Chitinophaga caseinilytica: one gene and its partners. The protein of the gene in region 4 binds, or shares a complex with, the protein of the main gene of each other region. Links are inferred from orthologs where the notes say so. Each region holds a gene or a part of one and is shown on either strand. Other genes may lie near its edges.

What was found.
Region 1: the proteins of WJU22_RS00595 (region 4) and nuoG are in contact, whole or in part, in a crystal structure (PDB 3IAS), measured with the Thermus thermophilus proteins. The link is inferred for Chitinophaga caseinilytica from one-to-one orthologs. Residues at the interface, in WP_223903221.1 of Thermus thermophilus: Pro305, Pro307, Gln308, Thr310, Pro311, Pro312, Pro313, Leu316, Thr319, Ser320, Met321, Glu322, Ala323, Val324, Ile325, Tyr326, Phe328, Lys329, Thr332; in WP_096411121.1 of Thermus thermophilus: Glu109, Leu112, His115, Pro116, Leu117, Cys119, Pro120, Gly125, Gly126, Gln131, Asp132, Thr134, Val135, Gly138, Leu139, Leu151, Pro152, Tyr154, Thr155, Arg161, Arg245, Trp247.
Region 2: the proteins of WJU22_RS00595 (region 4) and nuoH are in contact, whole or in part, in a cryo-EM structure (PDB 6ZJN), measured with the Thermus thermophilus proteins. The link is inferred for Chitinophaga caseinilytica from one-to-one orthologs. Residues at the interface, in WP_223903221.1 of Thermus thermophilus: Pro35, Ser36, Asp139, Gly141, Ala142; in WP_096411122.1 of Thermus thermophilus: Ala224, Glu225, Gln226, Glu227, Ala295, Trp297, Phe298, Arg299.
Region 3: the proteins of WJU22_RS00595 (region 4) and WJU22_RS15560 are in contact, whole or in part, in a cryo-EM structure (PDB 6KHJ), measured with the Thermosynechococcus vestitus proteins. The link is inferred for Chitinophaga caseinilytica from one-to-one orthologs. Residues at the interface, in WP_011057128.1 of Thermosynechococcus vestitus: Pro17, His18, His19, Pro20, Ser21, Met22, Val25, Arg27, Met29, Thr31, Ile38, Asp39, Cys40, Glu41, Pro42, Val43, Ile44, Gly45, Tyr46, Leu47, His48, Arg49, Gly50, Met51, Lys53, Ile54, Asn57, Arg58, Pro65, Tyr66; in WP_011056552.1 of Thermosynechococcus vestitus: Leu46, Met47, Tyr48, Thr50, Ala51, Cys52, Phe54, Ile55, Glu56, Ala58, Ala59, Ile61, Gly62, Ser63, Arg64, Phe65, Asn76, Pro78, Thr89, Thr91, Lys93, Met94, Ala97, Leu101, Met123, Phe124, Ser126, Asp127, Ser128, Tyr129.

The regions. Positions count from the first base shown.
Region 1 is NZ_CP150096.1:3,804,281-3,808,694, reverse strand. Bases 1-3,300 are described here. They hold nuoG (NADH-quinone oxidoreductase subunit NuoG), read right to left. Parts: upstream 2,901-3,300; coding sequence 201-2,900; downstream 1-200. Other genes in these bases: nuoF (NADH-quinone oxidoreductase subunit NuoF), read right to left, coding at 2,897-3,300; nuoH (NADH-quinone oxidoreductase subunit NuoH), read right to left, coding at 1-176. Also shown: more of nuoF, read right to left, coding at 3,301-4,213; NADH-quinone oxidoreductase subunit NuoE, read right to left, coding at 4,215-4,414. UniProt on the Escherichia coli protein: NDH-1 shuttles electrons from NADH, via FMN and iron-sulfur (Fe-S) centers, to quinones in the respiratory chain. The immediate electron acceptor for the enzyme in this species is believed to be ubiquinone.
Region 2 is NZ_CP150096.1:3,807,567-3,810,495, reverse strand. It holds nuoH (NADH-quinone oxidoreductase subunit NuoH), read right to left. Parts: upstream 1,978-2,929; coding sequence 1,024-1,977; downstream 1-1,023. Other genes in the region: nuoG (NADH-quinone oxidoreductase subunit NuoG), read right to left, coding at 2,002-2,929. UniProt on the Escherichia coli protein: NDH-1 shuttles electrons from NADH, via FMN and iron-sulfur (Fe-S) centers, to quinones in the respiratory chain. The immediate electron acceptor for the enzyme in this species is believed to be ubiquinone.
Region 3 is NZ_CP150096.1:3,798,173-3,803,763, reverse strand. What follows is about bases 1,255-4,085. They hold WJU22_RS15560 (NADH-quinone oxidoreductase subunit B family protein), read right to left. Parts: upstream 3,074-4,085; coding sequence 2,435-3,073; downstream 1,255-2,434. Other genes in these bases: WJU22_RS15550 (CBS domain-containing protein), read right to left, coding at 3,675-4,085; WJU22_RS15555 (NADH-quinone oxidoreductase subunit A), read right to left, coding at 3,054-3,497; WJU22_RS15565 (MBL fold metallo-hydrolase), read right to left, coding at 1,604-2,395. Outside these bases: more of WJU22_RS15550, read right to left, coding at 4,086-4,115; WJU22_RS15545 (DUF4394 domain-containing protein), read left to right, coding at 4,521-5,315; WJU22_RS15540 (GMC family oxidoreductase), read right to left, coding at 5,415-5,591. UniProt on the Escherichia coli protein: NDH-1 shuttles electrons from NADH, via FMN and iron-sulfur (Fe-S) centers, to quinones in the respiratory chain. The immediate electron acceptor for the enzyme in this species is ubiquinone.
Region 4 is NZ_CP150096.1:133,303-138,881, reverse strand. What follows is about bases 1,357-4,175. They hold WJU22_RS00595 (NADH-quinone oxidoreductase subunit D), read left to right. Parts: upstream 1,357-2,068; coding sequence 2,069-3,283; downstream 3,284-4,175. Other genes in these bases: WJU22_RS00590 (WG repeat-containing protein), read left to right, coding at 3,366-4,175; WJU22_RS00600 (NADH-quinone oxidoreductase subunit C), read left to right, coding at 1,523-2,044; WJU22_RS00605 (NADH-quinone oxidoreductase subunit B), read left to right, coding at 1,357-1,411. Outside these bases: WJU22_RS00615 (tetratricopeptide repeat protein), read left to right, coding at 1-234; WJU22_RS00610 (NADH-quinone oxidoreductase subunit A), read left to right, coding at 481-876; more of WJU22_RS00605, read left to right, coding at 941-1,356; more of WJU22_RS00590, read left to right, coding at 4,176-4,370; WJU22_RS00585 (NAD(P)H-dependent oxidoreductase subunit E), read left to right, coding at 4,454-4,951; NADH-quinone oxidoreductase subunit NuoF, read left to right, coding at 5,072-5,579.

The DNA of each region.
Region 1 (4,414 bases), 3.7 Mb from region 4 along the record:
AACAGTTTCAGCGTATCCGCCAGCACGATGAGGATGCCGAAAGGTCCTGCCCGGTTGGGGCCATACCTGTCCTGCCAGAGCGCCAGCACCCGCCTTTCGAGCCAGATGAGGCCGGCCGCCGTATTGAGCAGTACGAACAGTACGCCGCCGATGATCCACCAGTATTGTGCTTCCATATCGAAATGTTTTAACGTTGTCGTTTACGCCTGCATCTTCGCCAGTACCGGCAAATCCACTACGGGCGAATGCGGCAGTCCCGCGTTCACGCCCGCCAGCCCGCGCGGCATCCAATGGTTGGCCCTGGCCACCAGCTTGCAGGTATGATGGTCCATTTCCACCGTCACCCAGTTACCGGGCGTGATGTTCCATTGCGCGAGATCGTCCGGGTTGAGGAAAATGCAGCAAAAATCAGATGCGTTTTTCGCGATGCCGGATGTGTACATGCTCAGCTCCTCCGACCCGAAAATGTTATAGACCGGTATGATGTGCACATGCCCCGGGATCGGCACGAACGTGTCCGGTGCCTCATGGAAATACGGTGGCCCACCGTTCACATGCGGTTCCAGCAGGCGGATGCCCGGGTCGCCGCCATGGAGGTGCCCTCCTATTTCCTGCTGGTATTTGTTCACGGATTGTACGGAATTCCAGCCCGGCGACCAGAAGAACGGAATGAGCGGTGCCGGCGGTTCTCCCCTGAAACCTTCCATGGTGAAGGACAGCGGCGTATCCTCGTCTTCCGCGGGCTTGGGCTCGCTCACGTTCACATTCGCATCCATGGCCGTTCGCCCGCTGTAGCGGTGCGGCTCGCGGGGGATGCGCTGCCCGTTGATCCTGAAATCGGCGTGCGGCGCGAGATGCTGTACGGATGCGAGAGCCGGCATACCGGTAGTCAGCGCCCAATCGATATCGTCGAGGTTATGGAGGCCGTGGAGCGATGGCACCTGCGCGCGCTCCGCGATCTGGAGGCACCAGCGCCAGCTTTCCTGCACGTCGCCTTTGGGAACGTACACCTGGTAGTAACGCTGCGCGCGGCCTTCGTTGTTGACGACGGTGCCGTCGGCTTCAGCGAAGGTCCCCGCGGGCAGCAGCACCGTCGCTTTCTCGGCGGTGCGGTTGTATAAATGATCGATGAGGATGACATCCTGCGCATGCAGGAAAAATTCGTCGATAAGATGTTCGTCTGCGCGGCGGTAGAGATCGTTTTCCAGCACGATCACCGTATCCGCCTCTCCCTGCCGCAACACATCGATGGCCGTATCGAGCCGGTGGCCGCCGAGCATTTCGAGGCCAAGACTGTTCACTTCCGGCAACGTGAGGCTAAGCATGGGATTGCGGCCTTTGTGTTGTAACGCCCAGGCCACGTTGGCCGCGGCTTTCATCATATGATCGCATCCGCTGCCGTACCCGCCGATGATCAGCGGCCGCTCCGCCGCCAGCAGCGCCACCGCTATTTTTTCGGCCAGCGCGGTTTCTTCCGGCGTCAATCCGGTAATGGGCCCGATGTCGGCCCCTAACTGCTGCGCCACCGCGAAACCCAGTCGCGCCAACTGTTCGGGCGCGCCGCGTTGCACGGCTTCCGCCAGTTCGTCCAGCTTGGTGGGGATGGTGTTGAATATGAAAAGCGGCCCATGATCTTCCTGCACCGCTTCGCGCACGGCGGCGTCCTGCCATTCGGCCAGGTGGATCTGCCCCATGGCGTCGGCCTCCGGCTTCCGCCGAACGGCCTGCCGCACCGCCAATGCGAGCATGGGCGCGGTATTGGTGAGGTCTTCGCCCAAAATAAATACCGCATCGGCCTGCCCTGCTTCCTGCAGGGAAGGCGTACGAACGGGCCCGTCGCGGAGGATTTTCAATGCGAGGGAAGTATGGTCATGGTCCGAATCGGACATGCCGAGGTAGAAATTGTCGTCTCCCACCAGCAGCTTCAGCGCGAAATTCGATTCCAGGCTGGCGCGTGGCGAGCCGATGCCGATGGTGCGGCCGTTCTTCAACCGCGCCGCCACCTGGCCCAGCACCTGTTCCTTATTGACCGTACCATTGGAATGCGGGCGGAACGCGGGTTGCAGGATGCGCTGGTCGCTGTTGACGAACTCATATCCATACCTTCCGCGATCGCAGAGAAAATAGCCGTTCACTTCGCCGTTGTAGCGGTTGGCGATCTGGCGCAGGGAACCGTAACGCTCGCCGGCGCTCGTGTTGCATCCCAGGGAGCAGCCCTGGCAGACCGACGGCGCCCAGGTCATGTCCCACTTCCGGGTGTAATGCGATTTGAGGGTTTTGTCGGTAAACACGCCGGTGGGACAAACTTCCGCAAGATTCCCGCTGAACTCACTTTCCAGCCGGCCGCTTTCGCATCGCCCGAAATACACGTGGTTGTGTGCGGCGAACACGTTGAGGTCTTTTCCGCCGGCATAGTCTTTATAAAAACGCACGCACCGGTAACACTGGATGCAGCGGTTCATTTCGTGGTTGAGGAAGGGCCCGAGGTCCTGGTTCTCGTACGTCCGTTTGGAGAAGCGGTAATTGCGGTACGTGTGGCCCGTCATCACCGTCATGTCCTGCAAATGGCAGGAGCCGCCTTCATCGCACACGGCGCAATCGTGCGGGTGGTTGGTCATGAGCCAGCCGATGACCTGGTCGCGAAAAGCCTTTGCGCCAGGGTCTTCCAGCGAAAGCCGGAGATTGTCGCGCACAGGCTCCATGCATCCCATCACCAGGCGCCCCGTTTTATCGTCTTCGTCCTTGAACACTTTCACGGCGCATTGCCTGCAGGCGCCCACGGAGCCAAGCGCCGGGTGCCAGCAGAAGTACGGAAGGTTTAAACCCAGCTCCAGACAGGCTTCCAGGAGATTCTTCCCCGGCTTCACTTCGTATGGCTTGTTATCGATGTAGATGGTCATAAGTGATGGGTATGATGGAGGTGAGCGGATGCGGGAGCGGCCGGCACGGGGTCGTGATACGGACAGCGGTGTTCCCGGATGTGTCTTTCAAAATCGTCGCGGAAATATTTGAGCGCGCTTTGCAAAGGCTCCATGGCACCGGGCGCCAGCGCGCAGAAAGTGTTCCCTGGCCCGAGCCATTCGGTATGGCGGAGCAGGAGCTCGAGGTCTTCGTTGCGCCCCCTTCCCTGCTCGATGGCCCAGAGGAGCTTTTCCGTCCAGGGAAGGCCTTCGCGGCAGGGTGTGCAGAAACCGCAGGATTCCTGTGCGAAGAAGTGCTCGAGGTTGTGTACGAACCCGACGGGACAGGTCTGATCGTCGAGCACCACCATCGTTCCCGTTCCCAAACGACTGCCTGCTGCGGCAACGCCGGCGAAATCGAGGGTGATATCCATGTGTTTTTCGATGAGGAAGTCGGTGGATGCGCCGCCCGGCAACACGCCCCGGAAACCGAAGCCGTTTTTCATGCCGCCGGCGTAATCTTCCATCAATTCGCGCATCGTGATGCCCATGGGGAGTTCCCAGGCGCCGGGTTTGTTCACGCGGCCGGAAACGCCGTAAATTTTGGTGCCGCCGTCGGCCGTTCTGCTCAGTGATTTAAACCAGTCTGCGCCTTTATTGACGATATGGGGGATGAACGACAGTGTTTCGACGTTGTTGACGATGGTGGGTTTGCCGAACAGTCCGGAGACTTGCGGGAACGGGGGTTTGGCGCGCGGCGTGGCGCGTTTGCCTTCGAGGGAATTGAGGAGCGCGGTTTCTTCGCCGCACATGTATCTCCCCACGCCCGTATGCAAATGCATTTCAAGGGAATACCCGGTGCCGAGGATATCTTTTCCCAGGTACCCCGCATCATACGCCTCCGCGATCGCCTTCCGCACAGCGATGGCCGCGTCTTTATACGCCCAGCGGAGGAACACGAACGCTTCGGTGGCCTGAATCGCGTACGCCGCTACGATCATCCCTTCCAGCAGCTGATGGGGATTGCCTTCCAGCAGCCATCTGTCTTTGAACGTTCCCGGTTCCATTTCGTCGGCATTGGCCACGAGGTACTTGGGGCCGGGAACGTCCATCGGCACGAAGCTCCACTTCATGCCGGTGCTGAATCCCGCGCCGCCACGGCCTTTCATGTTGGATTCCTTCACCAGTGCCGTCACTTCCTGCGGCTGCATATGGCGAACCGCCTTGCGCACGGCCTGGTAGCCGCCGATGGCCTCGTACTGGCGGATCTCCAGCGGCGGAAAGGTGATGTGTTGTGTGAGCGGTCGTTCCATATCAGGTATATTTTTCGAGTATGTCAGCTAATGCGGAAGGTTGCAGATCGCGGTAGGTATCCTTGTCGACCATCATCGCCGGCGCATGGTCGCAGGTGCCGAGGCAGGGATTGGGCAGCAGGGTGAAACGCCCGTCTGCCGTCGTTTGCCCGTACTGGATCTCCAGCAGCCGCGTCAATTCGGCATGGATGCCTTTGAGGC
Region 2 (2,929 bases), 3.7 Mb from region 4 along the record:
TTTTCTTTTGGCGGCCGAGGTGATAAGCCCCTACGATCCCCGCCATCAGCAGCATGCCCGCCAGCTCAACAGCCAGGATGTAAGGGCCGAACAAACTTTGGCCCACCGCCTTCGGGTCTACCACTTTGATCTCCGCGCCCGTATCCACAGGCTGCACCATGAGGAAGATCAGCTCGGCCAGCAGTACGAGGCATAGTATCGACGGACCGATCCATACGCCCGGCGTCATCCAGCTGCGCTCTTCGCCGGCGGTCTGGCTCCCGAGGCTGAGCATCATCACGAAAAATATGATCAGCACCATGATGGCGCCCGCGTAAATGATCAGCTCCAGCGCCGCCATGAACGGCGCCCCATACAGGTAAAACACCACCGCCACGCTGATCAGCGATACGATGAAGTACAGCAGCGCATGCATGATGTTGTACCGGGTGATGACCATGATGGTCGACAAAACGGCCACAGCGGCGGCGATATAAAATGCGGTTCCCATACCGAACGGTTTTTAAGGTAACAGACTGCGCACGTTGACCGGCGGCTCCTCGTGCTGGGCTTCTCCCTTGTCTTTCCCGGCGATGGCCATGCCCGCCACGCGGTAATAGTTGTAGCCGGGATATTTGCCCTGGCTATTGATCAGCAGGTCTTCCTTTTCATACACCAGGTTCTGCCGGTCGTATTCCGCCATTTCGAAATCGGGCAGCAATTGTATGGCGTAGGTAGGACAGGCCTCTTCACAGAACCCGCAGAAGATGCAGCGGGAAAAGTTGATGCGGAAGAAGCCGGGATAGCGCCGCCCGTCGGGGCCTTCGGCAGCCTGCAGCGAAATGCAGTCTACCGGGCATGCGGCGGCGCAGAGATAGCAGCCCACGCAGCGCTCGCCGCCGTCAGGGTCGCGGGTGAGCGCAATGCGGCCGCGCCAGCGTGCGGGAAGGGGGCTTTTTCTTCCGGGTACTGGTACGTTTCGCGTTTGTGGAACATGTGCAGGAACACCAGCCACATACTTCTGAGTAAACTGAACATAACCGGTCATTTATCGATGAACAATTTGATGGCCGCCGTGCCGAGCAGGTTGAGCAAAGACAGCGGGAACAATACCTTCCATCCGTATTCCATCAGCTGATCGTACCGCGGCCGCGGCATGGAAGCGCGCAGCAGGATGAAGACTATGATGAACACGAACGTTTTCAGTACAAACCAGATCACGCCGGGCAGGAAGGCGGGGCCCAGCCATCCTCCGAAATACAGCGTCACGATCATGGAGGAAATGAGGGTGATGCCGAGATATTCCCCGATGAAGAACATCCCGAATTTCATTCCCGAATATTCTGAGTGGAAACCCGCCACCAGTTCGCTTTCCGCTTCCGGGATATCGAACGGCAGGCGGTGCGTTTCGGCGATGCCTGCGATGAAGAAGATGAGGAAACCCAGTAACTGCGGGAATATATACCACATCCCGCGCTGCGCTTCCACGATCTGCCCAAGGTTGAACGTACCGCTGAGGATGACCGTTCCCATGAGCGCCAGGCCCATGAACACTTCGTAGCTGATCATCTGCGACGCGCCCCGCATGGCGCCCAGCAATGCGTATTTATTGTTGGACGCCCATCCCCCCAGCACAATGCTGTACACGCCCAGCGAAGACATCGCCAGGAAAAAAAGTAACCCGATGTTCATGTCGGCCACCACGATCCCCGGCCCGAAAGGCACCACGGCAAAAGCCATGAGCACACTCGCCACCACCACCGCCGGCGCAAACACGAATACGACCTTGTCCGCAAACGGCGGGATCCAGTCTTCCTTGAAAAACAGTTTCAGCGTATCCGCCAGCACGATGAGGATGCCGAAAGGTCCTGCCCGGTTGGGGCCATACCTGTCCTGCCAGAGCGCCAGCACCCGCCTTTCGAGCCAGATGAGGCCGGCCGCCGTATTGAGCAGTACGAACAGTACGCCGCCGATGATCCACCAGTATTGTGCTTCCATATCGAAATGTTTTAACGTTGTCGTTTACGCCTGCATCTTCGCCAGTACCGGCAAATCCACTACGGGCGAATGCGGCAGTCCCGCGTTCACGCCCGCCAGCCCGCGCGGCATCCAATGGTTGGCCCTGGCCACCAGCTTGCAGGTATGATGGTCCATTTCCACCGTCACCCAGTTACCGGGCGTGATGTTCCATTGCGCGAGATCGTCCGGGTTGAGGAAAATGCAGCAAAAATCAGATGCGTTTTTCGCGATGCCGGATGTGTACATGCTCAGCTCCTCCGACCCGAAAATGTTATAGACCGGTATGATGTGCACATGCCCCGGGATCGGCACGAACGTGTCCGGTGCCTCATGGAAATACGGTGGCCCACCGTTCACATGCGGTTCCAGCAGGCGGATGCCCGGGTCGCCGCCATGGAGGTGCCCTCCTATTTCCTGCTGGTATTTGTTCACGGATTGTACGGAATTCCAGCCCGGCGACCAGAAGAACGGAATGAGCGGTGCCGGCGGTTCTCCCCTGAAACCTTCCATGGTGAAGGACAGCGGCGTATCCTCGTCTTCCGCGGGCTTGGGCTCGCTCACGTTCACATTCGCATCCATGGCCGTTCGCCCGCTGTAGCGGTGCGGCTCGCGGGGGATGCGCTGCCCGTTGATCCTGAAATCGGCGTGCGGCGCGAGATGCTGTACGGATGCGAGAGCCGGCATACCGGTAGTCAGCGCCCAATCGATATCGTCGAGGTTATGGAGGCCGTGGAGCGATGGCACCTGCGCGCGCTCCGCGATCTGGAGGCACCAGCGCCAGCTTTCCTGCACGTCGCCTTTGGGAACGTACACCTGGTAGTAACGCTGCGCGCGGCCTTCGTTGTTGACGACGGTGCCGTCGGCTTCAGCGAAGGTCCCCGCGGGCAGCAGCACCGTCGCTTTCTCGGCGGTGCGGTTGTATAAATGATCG
Region 3 (5,591 bases), 3.7 Mb from region 4 along the record:
TGGAGGAAATGATGGATGAGGGTTTCGATGTCCTGCATCGTGTATTGCTTCACCGGCGGTGTGGCCAGCGGATGATCAGATTTGTACGGGCCTTCGGGCATGTTGTTCAGGCATTGCTCGATGATGCGGAGGCTTTCCCACATTTCCTGCACGCGCACCACGGCCCGGTCGTAACAGTCGCCGTTCTGGCCCGTCGGGATGTCGAATTCATAGTGCTCATATCCGCTGTAGGGCCGCTTCTTGCGCATATCCCAATCCATCCCGCAGGCCCGCAGGTTGGGGCCGGTAGCGCCCCAGTCGATGGCCTCTTCCAGCGAAAAACCCCGATGCCCACCGTGCGCGCCTTGAAGATCGCGTTGCGCATGACCATCTTGTCGTACTCCTTCAATTTCTTCGGGAAGTATTGCACGAATTCGCGGACGAGCTTATCCCATCCCTGCGGCAGGTCCTGCGCCACGCCGCCGATACGGAACCAGTTGGGATGCATCCGCCCGCCGCAGACGGCTTCGATGATATTGAAGATCTTTTCCCGGTCGGTGAACATGTAGAACACGGGAGAAAGCTGCCCCACGTCCTGCGCGAAAGTGCCGTACCACACGAGGTGACTGGCGATGCGGAACAGTTCGCAAAGCATGACGCGGATCACTTCGGCCCGTTGCGGGATGTGGATGCCGGCCAGTTTTTCTACGGAAAGTAAGTAAGCGAGGTTATTGTTGACGCCGCCGAGGTAATCGATGCGGTCTGTGTAGGGAATGTAGGTGTGCCAGCTCTGGCGTTCCCCCATTTTTTCGGCGCCGCGGTGATGGAAACCGATGTCTGGCACGGCGTCTACGATATCTTCACCGGATAGCTGGAGAATGATCCGGAGCACGCCGTGGGTGCCGGGGTGTTGGGGGCCGATGTTGAGGAACATGAAATCGGAGTCGTCGGACTGCCGCTGGAGGCCCCATTCTTCCGGGTCGAACTGCAGGGCCTCCTGCTCCCTGTCTTCTTTTTCGGGAAACAATCGGAACGGCCCCATTTCGGTGGCCCGTGCGGGATGCTCCTTGCGGAGTGGGTGCCCCTCCCAGGTGGTAGGCATAAGAATGCGGCGAAGCAGGGGATGCCCATCGAAACGGATGCCGAACATATCGAACACTTCCCTTTCATACCAGTTGGCAGACGGCCAGATGTGGGTTACGCTGGGGGTGGACGGGAATTCGCCGCGGAGGGCTACTTTCAGGCGGAGGAAGGCATTTCGTTCGAAGGAAAAGAGATGGTAGACGAGGGTGAATTCGCAGGTGCCGTTGTACTTACTTTTACAAGCACGCTCATCGATGGCCGTGAGGTCATAGAGCATGCGGTAAGGTTGGTCCGCTTCACTGCGGAGGTACTCCAGTACAGGTACGATCTTCCCTTGTGGCGTCCAGATGGTGGGCGTCTCATCCCGGGTGAGCTGTTCATGGAACAGCTGCTCGCCGAACCGGGAGCAGAGGGCAGAAAAGATGCTTGCAGGCATGATGTGGGTTTTGTGTATCCATGCGCCTGGCTGCTGGCTTTTCCAGTCTGTTATACCCTTGCTTGAAATGAGCTGTTGGTCGCTATATCGGGTTTTGTATCAGTTTCAGATTCTTTCTTCCGGTTCATGCACCCTTATCGTTGCCTCTTCTCCTGCCGCCGCTGCGGCCCTTTGCGGATGCCCGCCGTGATGATGATGGTGGCCGATGAACTTCCGGCCGAATTTCATGCCTGCACCGTGCAGAATGCTTTTTCCGTGACCGAAACAGGCGATGTCGAAATCGAACGTCGCCAGCTTTTCGAGGCTGTGCCTCCCTGCTTCGAAGTCTTCGTAAAAGGTCGAATACCCCAGTCCGAAGAGATTGTCGCAGGCATCTGCCGCAAACAGCACATTCTTCGCCCCCGGGAAGAAAAAGGCCAGTTGCCCTTCGCTATGCCCCGGAATGTGCACCGCCTGAATCCCGCCGCCGATGGGCAGCCATTCGCCGTCTTCCAGCAACCGGTCTATCCGGAACGGCGTGATGGAACCGGGCGCCCCGGCAATGAACATCCGGTAAATGAGGCGGTTGACCAGCCCCGTGAAATGCGGACGTTCGGGCTTCGGGATGTACCCCGCTTCCACCCACTTCCTCTCGGCCGGATGCATGTATATCTTCGCACCCGTAATGGCCTTCAGGTCGGCAGCGCTGCCGGAATGGTCCGGGTGGCTGTGTGTCAGCAGGATGTTTTTCAGGTCATCCGGCTGCCGGCCGATGGATTGCAGCAGTTCCAAAATGAGGCCGCTGCTGTCGGGCTCTCCCGTGTCTATGAGCGTCAGCTTTTCATCGTCGATCAGAAATGCGTTCGACTTTCCCAGGTTCAGTTCATAGACATTCTCGGTGATCCTTCGGATACTCATGCAGTGTAGGTTTATAGGTTGCGGCGGACGGGATCCCTTTCAGATTTCGTCCGGCGTCTTGAATTCGGTCATATTCTGGCGCTTCTCGCGGAAGCGGTCTTTCATCGATTCTTTTTCGGGCCTGATCACGCCCTGGTCGCCGATCGTCCAGCTCAGGGGGCGCAGTTCCTTCCCGACTGATTCCTGCAACAGCAGCAGGCCGTGCATGAAGGCGTCGGGGCGCGGCGGGCATCCGGGCACGTATACGTCTACCGGTAAAAACTTGTCGACGCCCTGTACCACACTGTAAATATCATACATCCCGCCTGAATTCGCGCAGCTGCCCATAGAAATTACCCAGCGCGGTTCCATCATCTGTTCGTATAGCCGCTGGATGATGGGCGCCATCTTGATGAAAACGGTCCCGGCGATGATCATGACGTCTGCTTCGCGGGGCGTTCCGCGGATCACTTCCGCGCCGAACCGAGCGAGATCGTACTTGGGCGTCATCCCCGTGGCCATTTCCACGAAGCAGCAGGAAAGCCCGAAGTGGAAGGGCCACATGCTGTTTTTGCGGCCCCAGGCCACGAGGCGCTCTACGGAGGTGAGCATCACGCTCTGGCCCACGGAGTCTTCGGCCGAATAATTGCCGTTGCTGCGCGGCGCGGCTTCTTTCGGTTCAGTTAACCACCACTTCATGGCTATCGGTTTTAGGTTGAAGGGATGTGGACTTCATCTTCCGGAAGGCTTTCAGGATTTTCTTTCCATCAGGCCCGAAATCCAATGCGCCGTTCCGCCATTCGTAAATGAGCACGACGAGCAGAATGGCGATGAAGACAGACACGCCGATGAACCCCGCCCATCCGAGCTCTCCGAACGCGATGGCCCAGGAGATCACGAAAACGGTCTCGATGTCGAAGATGACAAACAACATGGCAACAAGGTAAAATTGGGACGGGAAGCGGAGACGCGCGGAGCCGGTAGATAAAATACCGGATTCATAAGCTTCGCCCGTAGAGCGGTCTTTATGGCGCTGGCCCAGCAGGTAGGACAGACCCAGGATCGCCAGTACCAATACAAGTACGATGGCGCCAAATACGAGAAATGGCCAGGTTGGGTGCATAACAGTCGTTTTATGGGTTCATCTGCGGATAATCCGGATGGGCGCTGGTGAGGGATCCTTTGCGGTTGTTGTATTGTAGCCAATCAAAATCCAACTCCTGGCACCGGGCAGATGCAGGCCATAAAACAATAAACAACGCCGGGGATGTGGCTGTCTGTAACTGTTGTAACTGATCCGTTAATGATGCGTGCCGGTAATATAGCACTCCAGGTTTTCAATGATGTGCTTCTGTTCGTCCATGATATATTTCACTACATCCCCGATGGAGACAATGCCGATGAGTCTTCCTCCGGCATCCACCACCGGCAAATGCCGGATTCTTTTATCGGTCATCTTACACATGCAGTTCTCGATCGTTTCGTCTTCCGAAACCGTGATCGGATGTTCTGTCATGATCTCGCGGATCGTGGTCTCTTTCGAAGCACGACCTTTCAATATTACCCGGCGCGCATAATCGCGCTCGGAAAATATGCCCATAAAATGATCTTTATCTACGACGGTGAGGGCGCCAACATTCCGGTCCACCAATACTTTAAGGGCTTCATAAACGGTGCTGTCCGGATGTACGGAGTAAACTGCGTGACCTTTGCCCACCAAGATGTCTCTGACTCTCCCCATGGTAAGCTCTATTTAAGTTTTAACAATAACGTGTGCGAAAAACCTACTTTAAGTTACCTTAATTAATTCGTAAAATCAAAAAGAAGCGGGAAAAAAGCCGTCAACAAATTTGTTTGCGCCCCTATTCCCGCTACCAAATAATCCGTTATACGTGTAAATTTTTAACCCGATGTTAATCCCCACTGCAACGGCCCTTCCGTTATTCCATCCGTGAACGCCCGGATACCGACGCAACAACCGTCTGATGCCGGTCAAACACCACAATTTCGTTGGTGCCGGATCGCAGCCAGGCGGCAAGGCAAAATTTCAATTCTATACCAAATGGTTCAAATTATTTTTGTACTATTTGGTATAAAATGTGATTTCGGGGAGCAATCCATTTCCAGAACGATTAACTCCTCCGTCATGAAATCCACTCCCCTTGCGGCTTCCGCCGTACTTTTCCTTTTATTCTCCTGTAGCAAAAGTGATAAAAAACGGGATCCCGAGCCCCTGAAACCCAACGCCTGGGCACTTACGACCGACCATAAACTCCTCGGCTTCCGGATCGAAGAGCCCGGTAAGATCATCACCAACCTCGCCATCACAGGCATTCCCGCCGGACAAACACTCGTCGGGCTGGACATCCGGCCGGCTGATGGACAACTCTACGCGTCTACACATACCCGTCTATACAAAATCAACAGGGAAACCGCCGCCACAACGTTGTACAGCACCAATACTTACGAATTCAAACTGTACAGCGAAGAACTGGGGATCGATTTCAACCCCGTCTCGGATTACCTGCGCATCGTCGGCAACCAGGACGAAAACGTCGTGATCGCACCGGAAGACGGCCACCTCGTCCGCGCAGATGGCGTCATCAATCCTACCGTGCTTACCATTACCGCCTCCGCCTATTCCAATAATTTCAAAGGCGCCACCAGCACTACGTTGTATCATATCACCACTTCGGGCACGCTGGTAAAACAATATGAACCGCCTACCGGCTACGTCAATGGCATCGGCCAGTTGGGCATCACCAATCTCAGCGTCATCAACGGTTTCGATATTTCAGGCAAGGATAACCGGGCATATGCCGCGCTCACGACCCGTGCCGATAATGTCACCAAACTCTACCGTATCAACCTGGCAACCGGTGAAGCTACCGATATTGCCACGTTCCCCATACACATCAGCGGCCTTGCGCTTGAGCTATAACCGTACTACCAGACTACTTCTCTTCCATATCCCCCTGCCTATGCCCAAAAAGAAAGGCCGGCAATGCGCCGGCCTTTCGTATGTACATCACTGTTATGACTACAAATTCTGTTTCTTCAGCTCGTTCACGCCATGGTCCACCGCACGCGCGGTAAGCGCCATGTAGGTGATCGACGGGTTTTGACAGGCCGATGAGCTCATGCACGCGCCGTCTGTGATGAACACGTTCTTTGCCGCATGCACCTGGTTGAAACCGTTGAGCACGGAGGTTTTGGG
Region 4 (5,579 bases):
GCACAGCCCTATTTCGATAAATACCTGAGCCTGGCCGAGACGGACCCCGCCAAGAACAAGGCAGGCCTCATCAAGGCGTATACCTACCTGATGGTATATTATTACAATAAGGAAGACAAAGCCAATATGCAGAAGTATATGGACAAACTGACGCCGCTGGATCCTACGAGCGAACCCGTGAAGCAGATCAAAGACATTATGAGCAAGCCCCAGCAAAAAGGCGGCGGACGCTAATAAATATTTAAATTTCAGGCATTTGACATACACGGCCCGGGAACACTCCCGGGCCGTGTACATGTTACACGTTTAGGCTCAATCAATTACACAAACGGGTGAGCGCCCCGGAAACTCCGGAAACCAACGTCACATATTTTATTATATTACATATACAAAAAAAAGATTAGATTTTCAGGATTGTCGATTTGAATTATAGTTTAGTTGCAGTATTTTTGCGCTTTCAGACAATATATTGGGAAGCTTATGTTTTTTGTCTCTGAATTTTTGACAGCAAGCAACACGCCGGTCAGCTATTTTCCTATCCTTTTACAAGTTGTTGCTGCTTTGGGTTTCGTTGGTATCACCATGATTGCCACGCACTTTCTCGGCCCGAAGCGTAAAACCAGTGACAAACTGGAGAATTTCGAAAGCGGTATCGAACAGATGGGGAACGCGCGTCAGCCAGTGGCTATCAAGTACTTTCTGACAGCAATTCTCTTCGTGTTGTTTGATGTGGAAGTCATCTTTTTCTATCCCTACGCTGTTAATTTTAAAGCGTTGGGATGGAGTGGTTTTATGGCGATGCTCGCATTTGTTTGCTTCTTCATGGGCGGTTTCTACTACATCATTAAGAAAGGTGCCCTGAAGTGGGAAGATTGATACTTAGTTAACTATTAATAAATTCCCGCTGTGTGAATGCGGCGGGATTAGGAGGGTAAAGATTATGTCTCGTCCTGTTCAGTTTAATACGAATGTGAAGGTGGTGGAAATGCCGGAAGGCTATAGCGGAGAAGGTTTCTTTGCCACATCTTTCGATAAGGTCATTGGCCTGGCCCGTAAGAATTCCATCTGGCCGCTGCCGTTTGCCACATCCTGCTGTGGCATCGAATTCATGGCCACCATGGCCGCCCACTACGACCTCGCCCGTTTCGGCTCCGAGCGTTTGGGCTTTACGCCCCGCCAGTGCGACCTGCTCATGGTAATGGGTACCATCGCTAAAAAGATGGGGCCCGTGCTGCGGCAGGTATACCTGCAAATGGCGGAGCCCCGCTGGGTGATTGCCGTTGGCGCCTGCGCCAGCAGCGGCGGTATCTTCGATACCTACTCCGTGCTCCAGGGCATCGACCAGATAATCCCCGTGGACGTTTACGTTCCCGGATGCCCCCGCGCCCGGAAGCGATCCTCGACGGCGTGATGCGCGTGCAGGATCTGGTGGGCCAGGAAAGCCTGCGCCGCCGCCATAGCGACCGGTATAAGGATCTCATGAATTCCTACGGAATACAATAGTCACGATAATAGCGATTACATGTCTTTGACGAATGAGCATATCAAGAACAGGCTGGTCGAGAAGTTCGGCGAGGCGTTGACCAATTTTGAAGAGTCGTACGGCATTATGTCGTTCCACGCGCCCAAAGAGATCAATCTGAAAGTCATGCAGTTTCTCTACGACGAAGAGGACCTGGCATTCCGTTTCATGACCGACCTCTGCGGCGTGCATTACCCCGACAACGCGGGTGCCGAACTGGGTGTGGTGTATCACCTGCACAACCTCGTGCAGAACGTGCGCCTCCGGTTCAAAGTGTTCACTGCCGTGGAAACACCGCAGATTTTCACCGCCACCAAGTTGTTCGCCACCGCCAACTGGCAGGAAAGGGAAACATATGATTTCTTCGGGGTCGACTTCGTAGGGCATCCGAACCTGGTCCGCATCCTGAACGTGGATGAAATGGATTACTTCCCCCTGCGCAAGGAATTCCCGCTGGAAGACCAGACCCGTGTAGACAAGGACGACGAAATGTTCGGCCGCGGCGGAAGCGTCGGTATTTAAGTTTAACTTTTAGCAAATCAGGATATGTCTGATCACCATATACAACTACCGGAAGGCTCCATAGAGAAGCAGACCAACACGCTCAACCTTGGGCCTACCCACCCCGCCACCCACGGCGTATTCCAGAACGTACTGGAGATGGACGGCGAAAGGATCGTGTCCGCCACGCCTACCGTTGGCTACATTCACCGCGCTTTCGAAAAAATCGCCGAGCGCAAGCCGTATTACCAGATCACTCCGCTGACAGACAGGCTCAACTACTGCTCGGCCCCCATCAATAACATCGGCTGGCACCTGACCGTGGAAAAGCTCCTGGGCATCAAAACGCCCAAAAGAGTGGATTACCTCCGCGTTATCATCATGGAACTGGCCCGTATCACCGACCACCTCATCTGCAACTCCGTTATCGGCGTAGACTCCGGCGCATTCACCGGCTTCCTCTACGTAATGCAGTACCGCGAACTGGTATACGAAATCTACGAAGAAATCTGCGGCTCGCGCCTCACCACCAATATCGGCCGTATCGGCGGTTTCGAAAGGAACTTCACCGAAACGGCTTTCCGTAAGATCAACAAGTTCCTCGACGAATATCCGGCCGTACTGAAAGAGTTCGAAAAACTCTTCACCCGCAACCGCATCTTCATGGAACGTACCCAGGGCGTTGGCGCCATTACGGCGGAACGCGCCCTCAACTACGGCTTCACCGGTCCGAACCTGCGCGCAGCAGGCGTGGATTACGATGTGCGCGTAGCCACTCCGTACAGCTCTTACGAAGATTTCGAGTTCAGCATTCCCGTAGGCACCACCGGCGACACGTACGACCGTTTCCTGGTGCGCAACGCGGAAATGTGGCAGAGCCTCGGCATCATCCGGCAGGCGATGGACAAACTGAAAGACCTCCCCGCCGATGTCTACCATGCCGACGTTCCTGCTTACTACCTGCCCGACAAGGAAGACGTTTATTCCAAAATGGAAGCGCTCATCTATCACTTCAAGATCGTGATGGGCGAAACCGACATCCTGCCCGGCGAAGTGTACAACGCCGTGGAAGGCGCCAACGGCGAACTGGGATTCTATCTCATTTCCGACGGCGGCCGATCCCCGTACCGCCTGCATTTCCGCAGGCCCTGCTTCATCTATTACCAGGCGTACCCGGAAATGGTGAAGGGCGCGATGCTGAGCGATGCCATCATCTGTATGTCATCCCTCAACCTGATCGCTGGCGAACTGGACGCATAAATTCTTTGGCAGGGCCCCCGCGGGCCCTGCACGCATATATCCTACTATCCCTGAATACCCTATGAAAAAAGTTCTTTTATTATTGAACGCAGTCCTGTGCCTTACCGCCAGCAATGCGGCCGCTCAGCAACAGCTATCCAAAAAGCTCGTGCCTTACCGCATGGGCAATAAATGGGGCTATAGCCGGATCGATAACAATTGGATCGTCATTACACCGCAGTTCGACGATGCGCAACCTTTCGGCGAACTCAACGGGATGTGGATAAAAAACGATGACATCGCCCGGGTGAAGAAAGACGGTAAATCTTTCTGGATTAACGGACGAGGAATCCGGACGGAAGCCGAGGTGGATGTGAAGCGGATTGGGGAAAGCGTCCGGATCGCGGAACTACAGACGGCCGACAAGCCGTCTGACGGAGCGCCCATCGGTCAGCAATCGTCGAACATCAGGTACAGCAACGGGAAAGCCGGGCTGGTAGATGACGGCGAAGTGCTGCTGGAATGTAAGTACGATTCCATTTATGCCCACGGGGCCTTCCGAATGTATGCATTCGTGAAGCTCAACGGCAAATGGGGCGCGGTAGCTACAGAGCAATCGAAGCGTGGCGAGTGGATCGTGCCGGCGCAGTTCGACGCAGTGACCGATATGGATGTGTTCGGCCCCTATTTCCTGGTTACCCTGGACGGTAAGCAGGGCGTATGGAGCAATAACACCGAGTTGTTGCCCCTGGGGTATTATACGATCAGGCTGGCTGGCGGGCCCATGCATTATTGTGCTTTTGCCGTATCCGGCAAAGCCGGCGTGCGGTTGTTCGGGCTGAACGGAAAGCCGCTGGGGAACGAAGTGTACGACTGGGTGTTCACCAATTGGAGTTACATCGGGGTAATCCCCAGGTACGGCATCGATAAACTGGTGTACGTTCGGAAGAATAAAAAATATGGTGTGATCGACGAATCCGGGAAAGCCGTAACGGAGTTGAAATATGACAAGCTGAACGCATTTCCGGATATGCCTTACACACTGGTGATGTATAAAGGGAAGAAGGGTTATATCGGGACGGATGGAACGGAGTATTTCGAGGATTGAAAATGTGGAGCAGGGAAGGGGAATGGAAATGTGCTTTCACGAACTTGTAAAAAACAGAAATTAACTTATAAAGACGAATATAAATGGCCGTTCAATTTTCTGAAGAGAAACTGAATAAAGTAAAAGAGATCATCGCGCGGTACCCGGACGGGAAGCAGAAAAGCGCACTGATCCCTGTGCTGCACCTGGCGCAGGAATCTTTCGGCGGATGGCTCAGCGCGGACACGATGGATTATGTGGCCGGCCTGCTCCAGATCGAGCCGATCGAAGTGTATGAAGTGGCTACCTTCTACTCCATGTTCAACCTGCAGCCCGTAGGCAAATACCTGTTCGAGGTATGCCAGACGGGGCCCTGCATGCTCCGCGGATCTGACGACATTATTCATTATATCAAGGAAAAGCTGGGCATCAAGAACGGGGAAACCACGGCCGACGGGCTGTTTACTCTCAAAACCGTGGAATGCCTCGGCGCCTGCGGTTACGCACCGATGATGCAGCTGGGCAAGTTCTACAAGGAACACCTCACCAAAGAGAAGATAGACCAGATCATCGCGGAGTGCCGCGCACAGGCGAACAACTAAAAGCTGACCGGATCCCTGCCGCCGAAGTGTGCGACGCAACGGGGGAGGAGGGAAGATCGGAAAGCCGACCAAACGAAAAACATCACGTTGCCCAGGCAACAACTTATATAAAGCGAGACAATGGGACGTAAATTACTGTTAGACAAGGCGCATATAGAAGGCATCCGGTATTTCGACGTATACCGGAAAAACGGCGGATATGCCGCTGCCGAAAAAGCCCTGAAGAGCATGAGCCCGGATCAGGTGACGGAAGAAGTGAAGAAAAGCGGCCTGAGAGGCCGTGGCGGCGCGGGCTTCCCCACAGGATTGAAATGGAGCTTCCTGGCCAAACCGGAAGGAGTGCCCCGCTACCTCGTCTGCAACGCCGACGAATCCGAGCCCGGTACCTTCAAAGACCGTTACCTCATGGAGTTTCTCCCGCACCTGCTCATCGAAGGCCTGCTGATCTCCAGCTACGCCCTCGGTGCCAACACCACTTACATCTACATCCGCGGCGAATACGCCTGGATCCCCGATATTCTCGAAGAAGCCATCGCCGAAGCGCACAAAAACGGCTTCCTCGGTAAAAACATCCTCGGCTCCGGGTTCGACCTCGACATTTACGTGCAACGCGGCGCCGGCGCCTACA